Celeribacter indicus: one gene and its partner. The protein of the gene in region 1 interacts with the protein of each later gene in a pairwise test. Links are inferred from orthologs where the notes say so. Each region holds a gene or a part of one and is shown in the gene's direction. Other genes may lie near its edges.

Region 1 (6,220 bases):
TGGAGATCGGGTTCAACGCGAAATACCTCCTGGAGATCGCCTCGCAGGTCGATCGCGAGAACGCCGTCTTCCTGTTCAACTCCTCCGGCGATCCGACGCTGATGCGCGAGGGCAACGACACCTCCGCAGTCTATGTCGTGATGCCGATGCGGGTGTGAGTATTTCCGGCAGCAAAAAGATCAGAGCGGCGTGATGGGCAGGCTGTTCCTCGAAGAACTGAGCCTGTCGCATTTCCGCTCCCACAAGGCCGCGCGTCTCGAGCTGGACGGGCGGCCTGTGGCCATCTGGGGGCCGAACGGGGCGGGAAAGACCAATATCCTCGAGGCTGTTTCGCTCCTCTCGCCGGGCCGCGGGCTGCGCCGCGCCGCGCCGGACGAGATCGCGCGTAAGCCGGAAAATCTCGGCTGGAAGATCCGCGCGGACCTCATATCCCTGCATCAGCGCCACGAACTCGAAACCTGGGCCGAGCCCGGCCAGTCGCGCTCCGTGCGCATCGATGGCAAGGTGGCGCCACAGGTCGCGCTGGGCCGGATCGCCCGCGTGGTCTGGCTCGTGCCCTCGATGGACCGGCTCTGGATCGAGGGGGCGGAGGGGCGCCGGCGCTTTCTCGACCGGATGGTGATGAGCTTTGAGCCGACCCATGCCGAGGCGGTTCTGGCCTATGAAAAGGCGATGCGGGAGCGCAACAGGCTGTTGAAGGACATGGTGCGCGACGCGCATTGGTATGATGCGCTCGAGGCCCAGATGGCCGGGCACGCCGCGGCGATCATGGCGAACCGGCTTTCCGCGCTCGACCGGCTCGAGCGGGCTCAGGCGGGGGCAGAGACCGCATTTCCCGCCGCGGCCCTCGCGCTGCGGTCTTCAGACGACATGCCCCTGCCGGAGGGGGAGGTGGATCTCATTGCGGCCCTGCGCGACACCCGGCCGCGCGACCTTGCCGCCGGGCGCACCCTCGTCGGGCCGCACCGCGCCGATCTCGGGGCGGTCTATACCACCAAAGGCGTGCCCGCCGACCAATGTTCGACGGGCGAGCAAAAGGCGCTCCTGATCTCGCTCATCCTTGCCAACGGCCGCGCGCTGGCCGAGGATTTCGGCGCAGCGCCGATTTACCTCCTCGACGAGGTGGCCGCTCATCTTGACGCGGACCGCCGCGCCGCGCTCTATGACGAGATCTGCGCCCTTGGCGCACAGGCGTTCATGACCGGCACCGGGCCGGAACTCTTCGCCGAACTGGGTGCGCGCGCCGCCTCATACGAAGTGCACGAGGACCAGGGTGTCTCGAGTGTCAGGGAGTACAGATGACCATCACCGCCGTCGATCTCGGGCTCTACGCCTTTGCGCTCCTGATCCTCTTCATTACCCCCGGCCCGGTCTGGCTCGCCATGCTCGCACGCGCGCTGTCCGGCGGGTTCAACGCCGCCTGGCCGCTCGCGCTCGGCGTGGTGATCGGGGACGTGCTCTGGTCGCTGCTCGCGATCCTCGGCGTCTCCTGGATCGTGTCGGAATTCACCGGATTCCTGACCTTTCTGCGCTGGGTTGCCGTGGCGATGTTCCTCGCGATGGGGATCCTGCTCATCCGCCACGCCGACAAGAAGATCGCCGCAGACAGCCGGCTCACCCGGCCCGGCATGTGGGCGGGGTTCGTCGCCGGACTCGTCGCGATCCTCGGCAATCCGAAGGCGATCCTGTTCTACATGGGGTTCCTGCCCGGCTTCTTCGATCTCTCGACGCTTGGCGTGCCGGATATCCTCGCGATCTGTACCGTGTCCGCGCTGATCCCGCTCCTCGGGAACCTGATCCTCGGCGCCTCGGTGGGCGGACTGCGGCGGATCATGTCCTCGCCGCAGGCGCTGAGGCGCATGAACGTCTCTGCCGGCAGCCTGCTCATCCTCGTTGCCCTCATCATCCCGTTCACGTAGCCGCGCGCGCCGCAAAATCTTGTGTCGCGGACGTGACATCCGCCCCTTGCTCGCGTATAAAAAGCGCAACGAAAAACAAGGAATTCCGCATGTCCGATCCTGCGCAGCAGCCCTCCGAATACGGCGCCAGTTCCATCAAGGTTCTCAAGGGCTTGGAAGCCGTCCGGAAACGTCCCGGCATGTATATCGGCGATACCGACGACGGCTCCGGCCTGCACCATATGGTCTATGAGGTCGTGGACAACGGCATCGACGAGGCACTGGCCGGTCACGCGGACTTCGTCTCCGTGAAAATCCACGCCGACAACTCCGTCTCGGTGCGCGACAACGGGCGCGGAATTCCGACCGATATCCACGAGGAGGAGGGGGTTTCCGCGGCCGAGGTCATCATGACCCAGCTCCATGCGGGCGGCAAGTTCGACCAGAACTCCTACAAGGTCTCGGGCGGCCTCCACGGCGTCGGTGTCTCGGTCGTGAACGCGCTGTCCGAATGGCTCGAGCTCACGATCTGGCGCAACGGCAAGGTGCACAAGGCGAAGTTCGTCAGGGGCGAGACGGCGGAGCATCTGGCGGTCGTCGGCGACGCGGGCGATGAGACCGGCACCGAAGTGCGCTTTCTCGCCTCCGCGAAGACGAGCGATCCAGAGGGCACCTTTTCCAACCTCGACTATTCCTTCGAGACGCTGGAGAAGCGCCTGCGCGAGCTCGCCTTCCTCAATTCCGGCGTGCGCATCATCCTCGAGGACGAACGCCCGGCGGAGCCTCTGCGCACCGAACTGTTCTACGAAGGCGGGGTCAAGGAATTCGTCAAGTATCTCGACCGCTCCAAGAGCCCGATGATACCCGAGCCGATCTTCGTCTCCGGCGAACGCGACGGGATCGGGGTCGAGGTCGCGATGTGGTGGAACGACAGCTATCATGAGAACGTCCTGCCCTTCACCAACAACATCCCGCAGCGCGATGGCGGCACCCATCTCGCGGGCTTTCGTGGCGCGCTGACGCGGACGCTTACGAAATACGCGATGGAAAGCGGGATCGCGAAGAAGGAGAAGGTCAGCTTCACCGGCGATGACGCGCGCGAGGGCCTGACCTGCGTGCTGTCCGTGAAGGTGCCCGATCCGAAATTCTCCTCGCAGACGAAGGACAAGCTCGTCTCCTCCGAGGTGCGCCCGGCGGTCGAGAACCTCGTCGGCGAGAAGCTCACCGAATGGATGGACGAGAACCCGAACGAAGCGCGGATGATCGTGGGCAAGATCGTGGAAGCCGCGCTTGCACGCGAGGCGGCGCGCAAAGCCCGTGAACTGACCCGGCGGAAGACCGCGATGGACGTGAACTTCCTTGCCGGCAAGCTGAAGGATTGTTCGGAGAAAGACCCGTCCCAGACCGAAGTCTTCCTTGTGGAGGGCGACTCCGCCGGCGGCTCCGCGCAGACCGGACGCGACCGGCGCACGCAGGCGATCCTGCCGCTGCGCGGGAAGATCCTCAACGTGGAACGCGCGCGGTTCGACCGGATGCTCTCGTCCCAGGAGATCGGCAATCTCGTCATGGCGCTCGGCACCGGGATCGGGCGCGACGAGTTCAATCTCGACAAGCTGCGCTACCACAAGATCGTCATCATGACCGACGCCGACGTGGACGGCGCGCATATCCGCACGCTCCTGCTGACGTTCTTCTTCCGCCAGATGCCGCAACTGATCGAGGCGGGCCATCTCTTCATCGCCCAGCCGCCGCTCTACAAGGTCTCGCGCGGCAAGTCCGAGGTCTATCTGAAAGACCAGGCCGCGCTGGAGGATTACCTCATCCAGCAGGGAGTCGAAGGTGCGGTGCTGCGGCTGAAAACCGGCGAGGAAATCGCCGGGCAGGATCTGGCCCGCGTGGTCGAGGGCGCGCGCGCCTTCAAGCGCATTCTCGAGCATTTCCCGACGCATTACCCGCGTCACATCGTCGAACAGGCGGCGCTGGCCGGTGCCTTCGAGCCGGGTCGGGCCGATGCCGATCTCGCGGGCGTCGCCGAGGCCGTGGCGCGGCGTCTCGACATGATCGCGCTCGAATACGAACGCGGCTGGACCGGGCGTCCGACCCAGGATGCCGGCATCCGCCTGACCCGCGTGCTGCGCGGTGTGGAGGAGGTCCGCACACTCGACGGCGCGATCCTGCGCGGAGGCGAGGCGCGGCGCATCCATCAGGAGGTCGCGGCCACCCAGGGCGTCTATCACGACCCCTCCAGGCTGGTACGCAAGGACCGCGAGACGCTGATCCACGGGCCGAGCGAGCTTTTGAAGGCGATCCTCGACGAGGGGGAAAAGGGCCTCGCGCTGCAACGGTACAAGGGTCTCGGGGAGATGAACCCCGATCAGCTCTGGGAAACCACGCTCGATCCGGAGGCGCGCACGCTCCTCCAGGTGAAGATCGAGGATTTCCAAGAGGCGGACGATATCTTTACCAAGCTCATGGGCGACGTCGTCGAACCGCGCCGCGAATTCATCCAGGACAATGCGCTGAACGTGGAGAACCTGGACGCGTGACAGGGGCGGTCCGGGGGGACGGCCAGGCAGGGACGGGGAGGCGAGAGTGAAGGTCGGGATCGTCCTGGGACTGCACGCTCCCTTTCCTTACATCGCCGCCCAGATCGCCTCCATCCGGAACCAGAGCCACGGCGACTGGATGCTCCTGCTCCGGGACGACGGCCCGCCCGCGCCGGAGACCGGGAGGCTTCGGAAAGAGATCGGGGGTGATGCCCGGATCGTCTACAGATCCGTCCGGTCCGCCGGATTCGTGTCCAATTTCCTTTCCGGGCTGTGCGACCTTCCCGATGATTGCGATGCGGCCGCCCTGTCGGATCAGGATGACATCTGGCACCCGACCAAGCTTGCACGCGCGGTGCGCGCCCTCTCTGACGCGCCGGACGGTCCCGCGCTCTATTGCGCACGCCGCAACATCCTCACCGCGGGAGGTGTCACCGCCGTGTCGCGGCTCTACCGCCACCCGCCCTCTTTCGCGAATGCGCTGGTTGAGAATATCGCGCCGGGCAACACGATCGTGATGAACCGCGCGGCGCTCCGCCTCGCACGGGAGACCGCCGATTTGGGGAGGGATGTCTTCGCCCATGACTGGTGGCTCTACCAGTTGATCACCGGGGTTGGCGGCACCGTCCTGCACGATCCCGTTCCGGTTCTCGACTATCGCCAGCACGAGGCCAACCTGCTCGGCGCGGGCGAGCGCGGTGGACGCTGGTTCGGCAACCGGCTGCGCGTTCTGGGCGGTGCCTATCGTGAGCGACTCGATCGGCATTGCGCCGCCCTCGCATGTCTTGAAGAGCGGCTGACGCCGGAGAACCGCGCGCTTCTGGCAGCGTTCGAAAGCGCCCGCGGCCGGCGTGGCGCTCCGGAGCGGGTTCTGGCGATGGTGCGTCTGCCCGTCCGGCGACAGGGCATGCTGTCGCAGATCGGCTTCCTGTCGGCCGTGGGGCTGAACCGTGTCTGAGCGTCCGAAAATCCTCATGATCGGCGGCTCTGGGCAGCCCTCCGGCGTACCGGCCTTCATCCTCGGCATGGTCGAGGCGCTCGGGCCGGAGGTCGAATGCGTCGTGGTTTCCGAGGCGGATCGCGGCGGATATTCCCGCCTGCCCGCCCTTGGCGTGCGTCATGTGGCGCTGGAGGGGCTGGCGAGCTCGTTCAACCCGCTGACCTACGGCAAGGCGCGCCGCAACCTGGCGCGGACCATCGCCGACGAACGCCCCGATCTGGTCTGGGCGCATGCGCGTGCGGCCGTGCATCTGTGCCGCGAACTGTTTTCCGGTACGCCCCCGGTGCAAACACGTCTTGCGGTCAGCCTGCACGGCCTGCCCTTCGACCCCGGACACCGCCGGATGCTCCGCCTGCTGTCCCTGCGTGTCGAGGCGCGCCATCTGCGCCACACGCAGCCGCATCACATCCACCTCCTGACGGAGGGGGACGCGGCGCTCTACCGTCGGATGCTCGGCCGGGTGACGGAGCGCCACGCGTTGCACATCCTCGGCACCACCTCCCACCGTCGCCTCGCGCCCGCCCCGGCGCCGCGCCCCGCTTCGGGGACGCCGCTGCGGCTGATCATGACGACGCGTCCGGGATATCAGAAGAACCTCGTGGCCGCCGCACATCTGGTGGCTGCGTTGCGCGTCCCCTGGCGGCTGGATCTCTACGGCAGCGGTACGGACTCGCCCCGGCTGGTTCGCGCCTTCCGGCGAGTCCTGGGTGCCTCGATCTCCTCCGTCGGCTTCCATGGTGCGGTGTCCGACGTCGGAGCGGCGCTCGACCGAGCGG
Region 2 (5,853 bases), 2.6 Mb from region 1 along the record:
CCGGCCCCTCCTCCTGCACCGGATCGGGCGACACGCTGTCGGGGCTCTCGGGGACCGAGCTGCTTCCGGGCGCCGGCGGCCCCTCCCATCTCGTGCTCTGCGACGAGATCGTCTGGGACACCTGGGGGCTCGGCATCACCATGGCGGGCTGGAATTTCCTGTTCTCGCTGCTGTTCCTCGCGCTCTGGCTCGTGGCGCTGCGCAAGGCGCGCGCCTGAGCCCTTGCAAGCCGGCGATTTCCGCCCCATCTTTGAAGGCATGAGCAAACCCGCCGCAAAGATCGTTCCCCTTCCCGCCATTCGCCGCGGACGCAAGCGGCTCGGCACGCCGCTCGCCGACGACCGGGCGGCGGCGCTCAAGGCCCGGTTTTCCGAGGTCTCGAAAACGTCGACCACGGGCAGCGCCGCCACGCCGCTCAAGATGCTCCTGAACCGGTTCTAGCCGCGCGTCAGTGAAGGGTGAATTCGCCGACGCAGTTGCGCCATTCTCCGGGACCGACCAGGGTGCGGTGGGTGAAGCGCACATGATGCAGCGGACCGTCGATATTCTCCTGCCAGAATTCGATGAAGCGGAAGAGTTTCGGATAGTCCGGCGCGAGATCGTAGAGCTGCCATGAGAAGGTGTTCAGCACATTGCGGTAGTCCGGCATGCGGTAGGTGAATTCGGCAAGCGTGAGGCCGTAGCCGGTCAGCATCATCTCGGTCTCGCTCATCTCGCGCGCGTCTTCTCTGGTCATGTGGCGTGGTCTCCTGTCGGGTGCTGGAACGGGGCTTGTGCGCCCCCCTCCTGAAAATCCTGCCGCAAAATCATTAACTGTCAATGAAAACAGCATGTTGTCACAGGTGGCCGGTGGCTGCCAAATCCGCGGGGGATCAGCCATTGCACCCTATATCCCGTATGGGGTAGAGTGTGGCACAACTATATACAGATCGCAGCCAAAGACAGGCGGACAACGTGAGCGACACTCCGGAAACACCTGAAAACGAAGAAGAAACACCGCGCGAGCCGATGTATTGGGAAGGCCCGAAAATCTCGATCACCGACGAGATGAAGTCCTCCTACCTCGACTATGCGATGTCGGTGATCGTGTCCCGCGCGATCCCGGACCTGCGCGACGGGCTGAAACCGGTACATCGGCGCATTCTCTTCGCGATGAATGAGGCGGGCAACACCCATGACAAGCCCTACCGCAAATCGGCGCGGGCCGTGGGCGATACGATGGGCAAATATCACCCGCATGGCGACTCGGCGATCTATGACGCGCTCGTGCGGATGGCGCAGCCGTTTTCCATGTCCCTGCCGCTGCTCGACGGCCAGGGCAACTTCGGCTCGATGGACGGCGATGCCGCCGCGGCGATGCGCTATACCGAAGTGCGGATGGACAAGCCTGCCGCCTATCTGCTGGCCGATATCGACAAGGATACGGTCGATTTCGAACTGAACTACGACGGCAAGGACCAGGAGCCGACGGTGCTCCCGGCGCGCTTCCCGAACATGCTGGTGAACGGCGCGGGCGGCATCGCGGTCGGCATGGCGACGAACATCCCGCCGCACAATCTCGGCGAGGTCGTCGACGCGACGCTCGCGCTCATCGAGACCCCCGATGTCTCCACCGAACGGCTGATGGAGATCGTGCCCGCCCCCGATTTCCCGACCGGCGGGATCATTCTCGGCCGCGCCGGCGCGCGCAAGGCCTATCTGGAGGGCCGCGGGTCGGTCATCATCCGGGCGAAGACACGGGTGGAGGAGATCCGCCGCGACCGCTATGCGATCGTCGTGGATGAGATCCCCTATCAGGTGAACAAGGCCGCGATGATCGAGAAGATCGCGGAAATGGTGCGCGACAAGCGGATCGAGGGCATTTCCCATGTCCAGGACGAATCCGACCGCAACGGCGTGCGCGTCGTCGTGGAGCTGAAGCGCGACGCGACGCCCGAGGTGGTGCTGAACCAGCTGTTCCGGTTCACGCCGCTCCAGACCTCCTTCGGCTGCAACATGCTGGCGCTGAACGGCGGGCGGCCGGAACAATTGACGCTGCGCCAGTTCCTCGAACATTTCATCACCTTCCGCGAGGAAGTCGTGGCGCGCCGCACCGCCTTCGAATTGCGCAAGGCCCGCGACCGGGCGCATATCCTCTGCGGCCTCGCCGTCGCGGTGTCGAACGTGGACGAGGTCGTGGCGACGATCCGCTCCTCCGCCGATGCCGCCGAGGCGCGCGAGAAGCTGATGACGCGCCGCTGGCCCGCCGCCGAGATCGCGGATTACATCCGCCTGATCGACGACCCGACCCATACGATGAACGAGGACGGCACCTACAACCTGTCGGAGGTGCAGGCCCGCGCGATCCTCGATCTGCGCCTGCAACGGCTGACCCAGATCGGGGTGAAGGAAGTCACCGACGAGCTTCAGGAGCTCGCCGCGAAGATCAAGGACTACCTCGCCATCCTCGCCTCCCGCGAGCGGATCATGGGCATCATCTCTGCGGAACTGACGGAAGTGAAGGACCTCTTCGCCGTGCCCCGCCGCACCGAGATCACCGACTGGTCGGGCGACATGGAGGACGAGGACCTGATCGAGAAGGAGGACATGGTTGTGACCGTGACCGCCTCCGGCTGGGCAAAGCGCACGCCGCTCGCCGACTACCGCGCCCAGAAGCGCGGCGGCAAGGGCCTGTCGGGCATGGCGACGAAGGACGAGGACGTGATCACCACGCTGTTCGTCGCGAACACCCATACCCAACTCCTGATCTTCACCACGGACGGCATGGCCTACAAGCTGAAGACCTGGCGCCTGCCGCAGGGCGGCCGCACGGCGAAGGGCAAGCCGCTCGTCAACATCCTGCCGATCCCGACGGGCGTCGGCATCGCCGCGATCCTTCCGGTGGACCGCGACGAGAGGGACTGGGACGATCTCCAGATCGTCTTCGCCACCTCCAAGGGCTCGGTGCGCCGCAACCGCCTGTCGGATTTCACCAATGTGAAGGCGAACGGCAAGATCGCGATGAAGTTCGAGGGCGAGGACGAGGGCACGCGCCTCATCAACGCGCGGATCTGCGACGAGAACGACGACGTGATGCTCGTCACCTCCTCCGGCCGCGCGATCCGCTTCCCCGTCCCCGATGTGCGCGTGTTCAACTCGCGCAGTTCGACCGGCGTGCGCGGCATCAAGCTCGTGAACGAGGGCGACGAGGTCGTCTCCATGTCGGTGATCCGCCATTTCGACGCGGAGAGTGCCGAACGCCAGGCCTATCTCAAGATGCGCCGCCAGATGGCCGGAGCGGACGAGTCCGAGGTGAGCGATGACGAGGAGGAAGTGGCCGAAGGCTCGATCTCGATGGAGCGGTTCGAGGAGATGCGCGCCGCGGAGGAGCTGATCGTCACCATCACCCGCAACGGCACGGGCAAGCTTTCCTCCAGCCACGACTACCCGGTGCGCGGGCGTGGCGGCCAGGGCGTGACGGCGATGGAAAAGACGATGCGCGGCGGGCCGATCGTGGCCTCCTTCCCGGTGGGCTTCGACGACCAGATCATGCTCGCCACATCCAAGGGCCAGTCGATCCGCTGCCCGGTGGATGGCATCTCCTTCCGCTCGCGCTCGGCCGGCGGCGTGCGGGTGTTCAACACCGGCAAGGGCGAGGAGGTTGTCTCCGTCGCCTGGATCGCGGAAAGCGACGAGGAGGATGCCGACGACGCCCCCCGTCCGGTCGCGGAATAACGCGCCACCGGCCTGCGACATCACGAACGGCGGTCCCATGGGGCCGCCGTTTCGTTGTGCGCTACGCCTGTCTCCGAATTGTCACAGACGCCGAAAGGTTGTGATCCGCGCGCTCTGCCCCCTCAACCTTTCCGCGGCAAAGGAGTAGCTCCGTACCATCATTTCCGATGAGGTTAAAAATGAGCCAAAAACAAAAAATTTCCCTTGCCCTCGCCCTGATCTCCGCCACCGGCGCGGCCGCGGCCGAAGGCGTCACCTACACCTCCGTCGAGCTGTCCCATTACGATCTCGACGGGATCGACGCGACCCTCCTGAACGGCAATTTCGACTATGTCACCGGCCCGTTCTCCTTTACCGGCGGCGTGCTGATCGGCGAGGTCGAGAATCTCGACATGACCCTGCTCGAGATGACCGCGGGCTACGCGATCGTTCCCGGCGTCACCGTCTACGGCATGCTCGGCTATGTCGATACCGACGATTTCGACGACACCGCCTATGGCCTCGGCGTCGAATACCAGACCGGGGATTACGGCGCGGCGCTGCAATACGAGACCTCCGACGACAGCGACGCCGACAGCTACACCCTGGCGGGCTTTGCGGGCTTCGGCCCCTCCACCGTCTACGGCTATGCCAATGATGTGGAGGATTTCAGCTCCTACGGCCTCGGCTACAAATACGACGGCGGCCAGTTCGAGGCGAATATCGCCACCGACTGGGCCGAGGGCGGTCTCGACACCGGCCTGACCGCGTTCAGCGGTGAGTTCGACACCAGCATGCAGTTCACCGTGCTCGCCTCCGTCATCACCGGCAACGAGGATTTCCTCGACACCGGCATCGCGACCATCGGCGGCCGCTACGCCTTCACCGACAGTGTGTCGCTCGAGGCGAATTACGGCACCGGCTTCGGCGATCTGGACGATGCCGACGGCTTCGCGCTCAAGCTGAAGCTCGAGACCGGCGGGCGCCGGATGCGCGTGACGGATCAGGTCGACGACTATGCCGCCGACACCACGCCGCTCCGCGATCTGGCGAGCTACTGATCCTCGGACAGGACGCCCCGCAGGTCTTCCGGCCTGTGGGGTTTCCCCTGCCGATCCTCGGGAACGGTCACGAAAAAGGGAGCCTTCGCGGGCTCCCTTCTCTCATGTGGGTGAAGCTGAAAGGTTCACACGAGATCGCGCCAGCCTCCGCGCCAGAAAGAAAAACGCCCGCCGCCGAATGCGATGAGGGGCAGCGCGAGGAGCGTAACGACAAGCGGCAGCATGAGATCCCCGTTCAGCGCCAGCGGCATGGGCGCGGAGACGAAATGGGACGCCAGGGTGAGGAGCACCGCGAGCAGCGCCATGACCCGCGTGCGCATGCCCATCCCGATCCAGAGCGCGATCATCACGAGCAGCAGGCTCAGCGTCAGGGGACCGAGATCCTGCAACATGATCAGGTGCGGCCAGGGAAGCGGCGGCGCGTCGGAGACGGTCGCGGTGGCTTCGAGACTGCGAAACAGGTCGAGCGTCTGGACCGCAGGGTGCTGGAGAAGCGTAATGGCGAGAACGCCGCGCAAGCACAGCTGCGCCACGCCGCCGAGTTGCGCGCCAAGAGTGTGAAGAGAGAACATGCTGCCTCGATGCTCTTTTTACTTGTGTATACTCCACCCTAAGTGGTGCTCTGACGCCATACTATCTATCCACATTCCATATTTGCAAAAACCGAGGGAGGCGCGCCTCCGCGATCAGACCCCGCTGACCCCGCCGCGCCCCTGCGCCCTCAGAAAACTCGCGCGGATGAACCGGGTGACGGTCTCCATCGCCGGATCGCCCCGGCGGCTTTCGTGATAGCTCATGAAGATATCCGTCTCGCAGGCGGAGCCCTCGACGGCGACGAAATCGCTCCGGTCGCGGACGGAGAAACACGGCAGGATGCCGCCGTAATGCGTCGTCTCCATCACCCGCTGGATGTGTTCGAACGTGCCCACGCGGATCTGCGGCGGCTGGCCAAAGATCTGCCAGGCGTGATCCGTCACGGGAAGCGCGTTCACCTCCTCGCCGAGCCCGACCCAGAGCCGGGAGTCCGACGGCGCCGCGGCATGGCGGTAGACCGCAAGGGTGATGGCTCCGACCTTCGCGCTCAGCACCCGCCCTGTCG

What was found. The genes of interacting proteins can lie anywhere in the genome.
Region 2: the proteins of gyrB (region 1) and gyrA interact in binary tests that used the Escherichia coli proteins (3 or more experiments, as listed by UniProt). The link is inferred for Celeribacter indicus from one-to-one orthologs.

What each region holds. Positions count from the first base shown.
Region 1 is NZ_CP004393.1:2,523-8,742, forward strand. Bases 1,666-4,726 are described here. They hold gyrB (DNA topoisomerase (ATP-hydrolyzing) subunit B), read left to right. Parts: upstream 1,666-2,008; coding sequence 2,009-4,444; downstream 4,445-4,726. Other genes in these bases: P73_RS00020 (LysE family translocator), read left to right, coding at 1,666-1,919; P73_RS00030 (glycosyltransferase), read left to right, coding at 4,491-4,726. In the rest of the region: dnaN (DNA polymerase III subunit beta), read left to right, coding at 1-158; DNA replication/repair protein RecF, read left to right, coding at 193-1,302; more of P73_RS00020, read left to right, coding at 1,299-1,665; more of P73_RS00030, read left to right, coding at 4,727-5,402; P73_RS00035 (glycosyltransferase), read left to right, coding at 5,419-6,220. UniProt on the Escherichia coli protein: DNA gyrase negatively supercoils closed circular double-stranded DNA in an ATP-dependent manner to maintain chromosomes in an underwound state.
Region 2 is NZ_CP004393.1:2,590,240-2,596,092, forward strand. The notes cover bases 603-3,914. They hold gyrA (DNA gyrase subunit A), read left to right. Parts: upstream 603-954; coding sequence 955-3,714; downstream 3,715-3,914. Other genes in these bases: P73_RS13080 (usg protein), read right to left, coding at 603-736; P73_RS13090 (hypothetical protein), read left to right, coding at 3,894-3,914. Outside these bases: P73_RS13070 (disulfide bond formation protein B), read left to right, coding at 1-218; P73_RS13075 (hypothetical protein), read left to right, coding at 259-441; more of P73_RS13080, read right to left, coding at 449-602; more of P73_RS13090, read left to right, coding at 3,915-4,754; P73_RS13095 (hypothetical protein), read right to left, coding at 4,880-5,326; P73_RS13100 (LysR family transcriptional regulator), read right to left, coding at 5,441-5,853. UniProt on the Escherichia coli protein: A type II topoisomerase that negatively supercoils closed circular double-stranded (ds) DNA in an ATP-dependent manner to maintain chromosomes in an underwound state.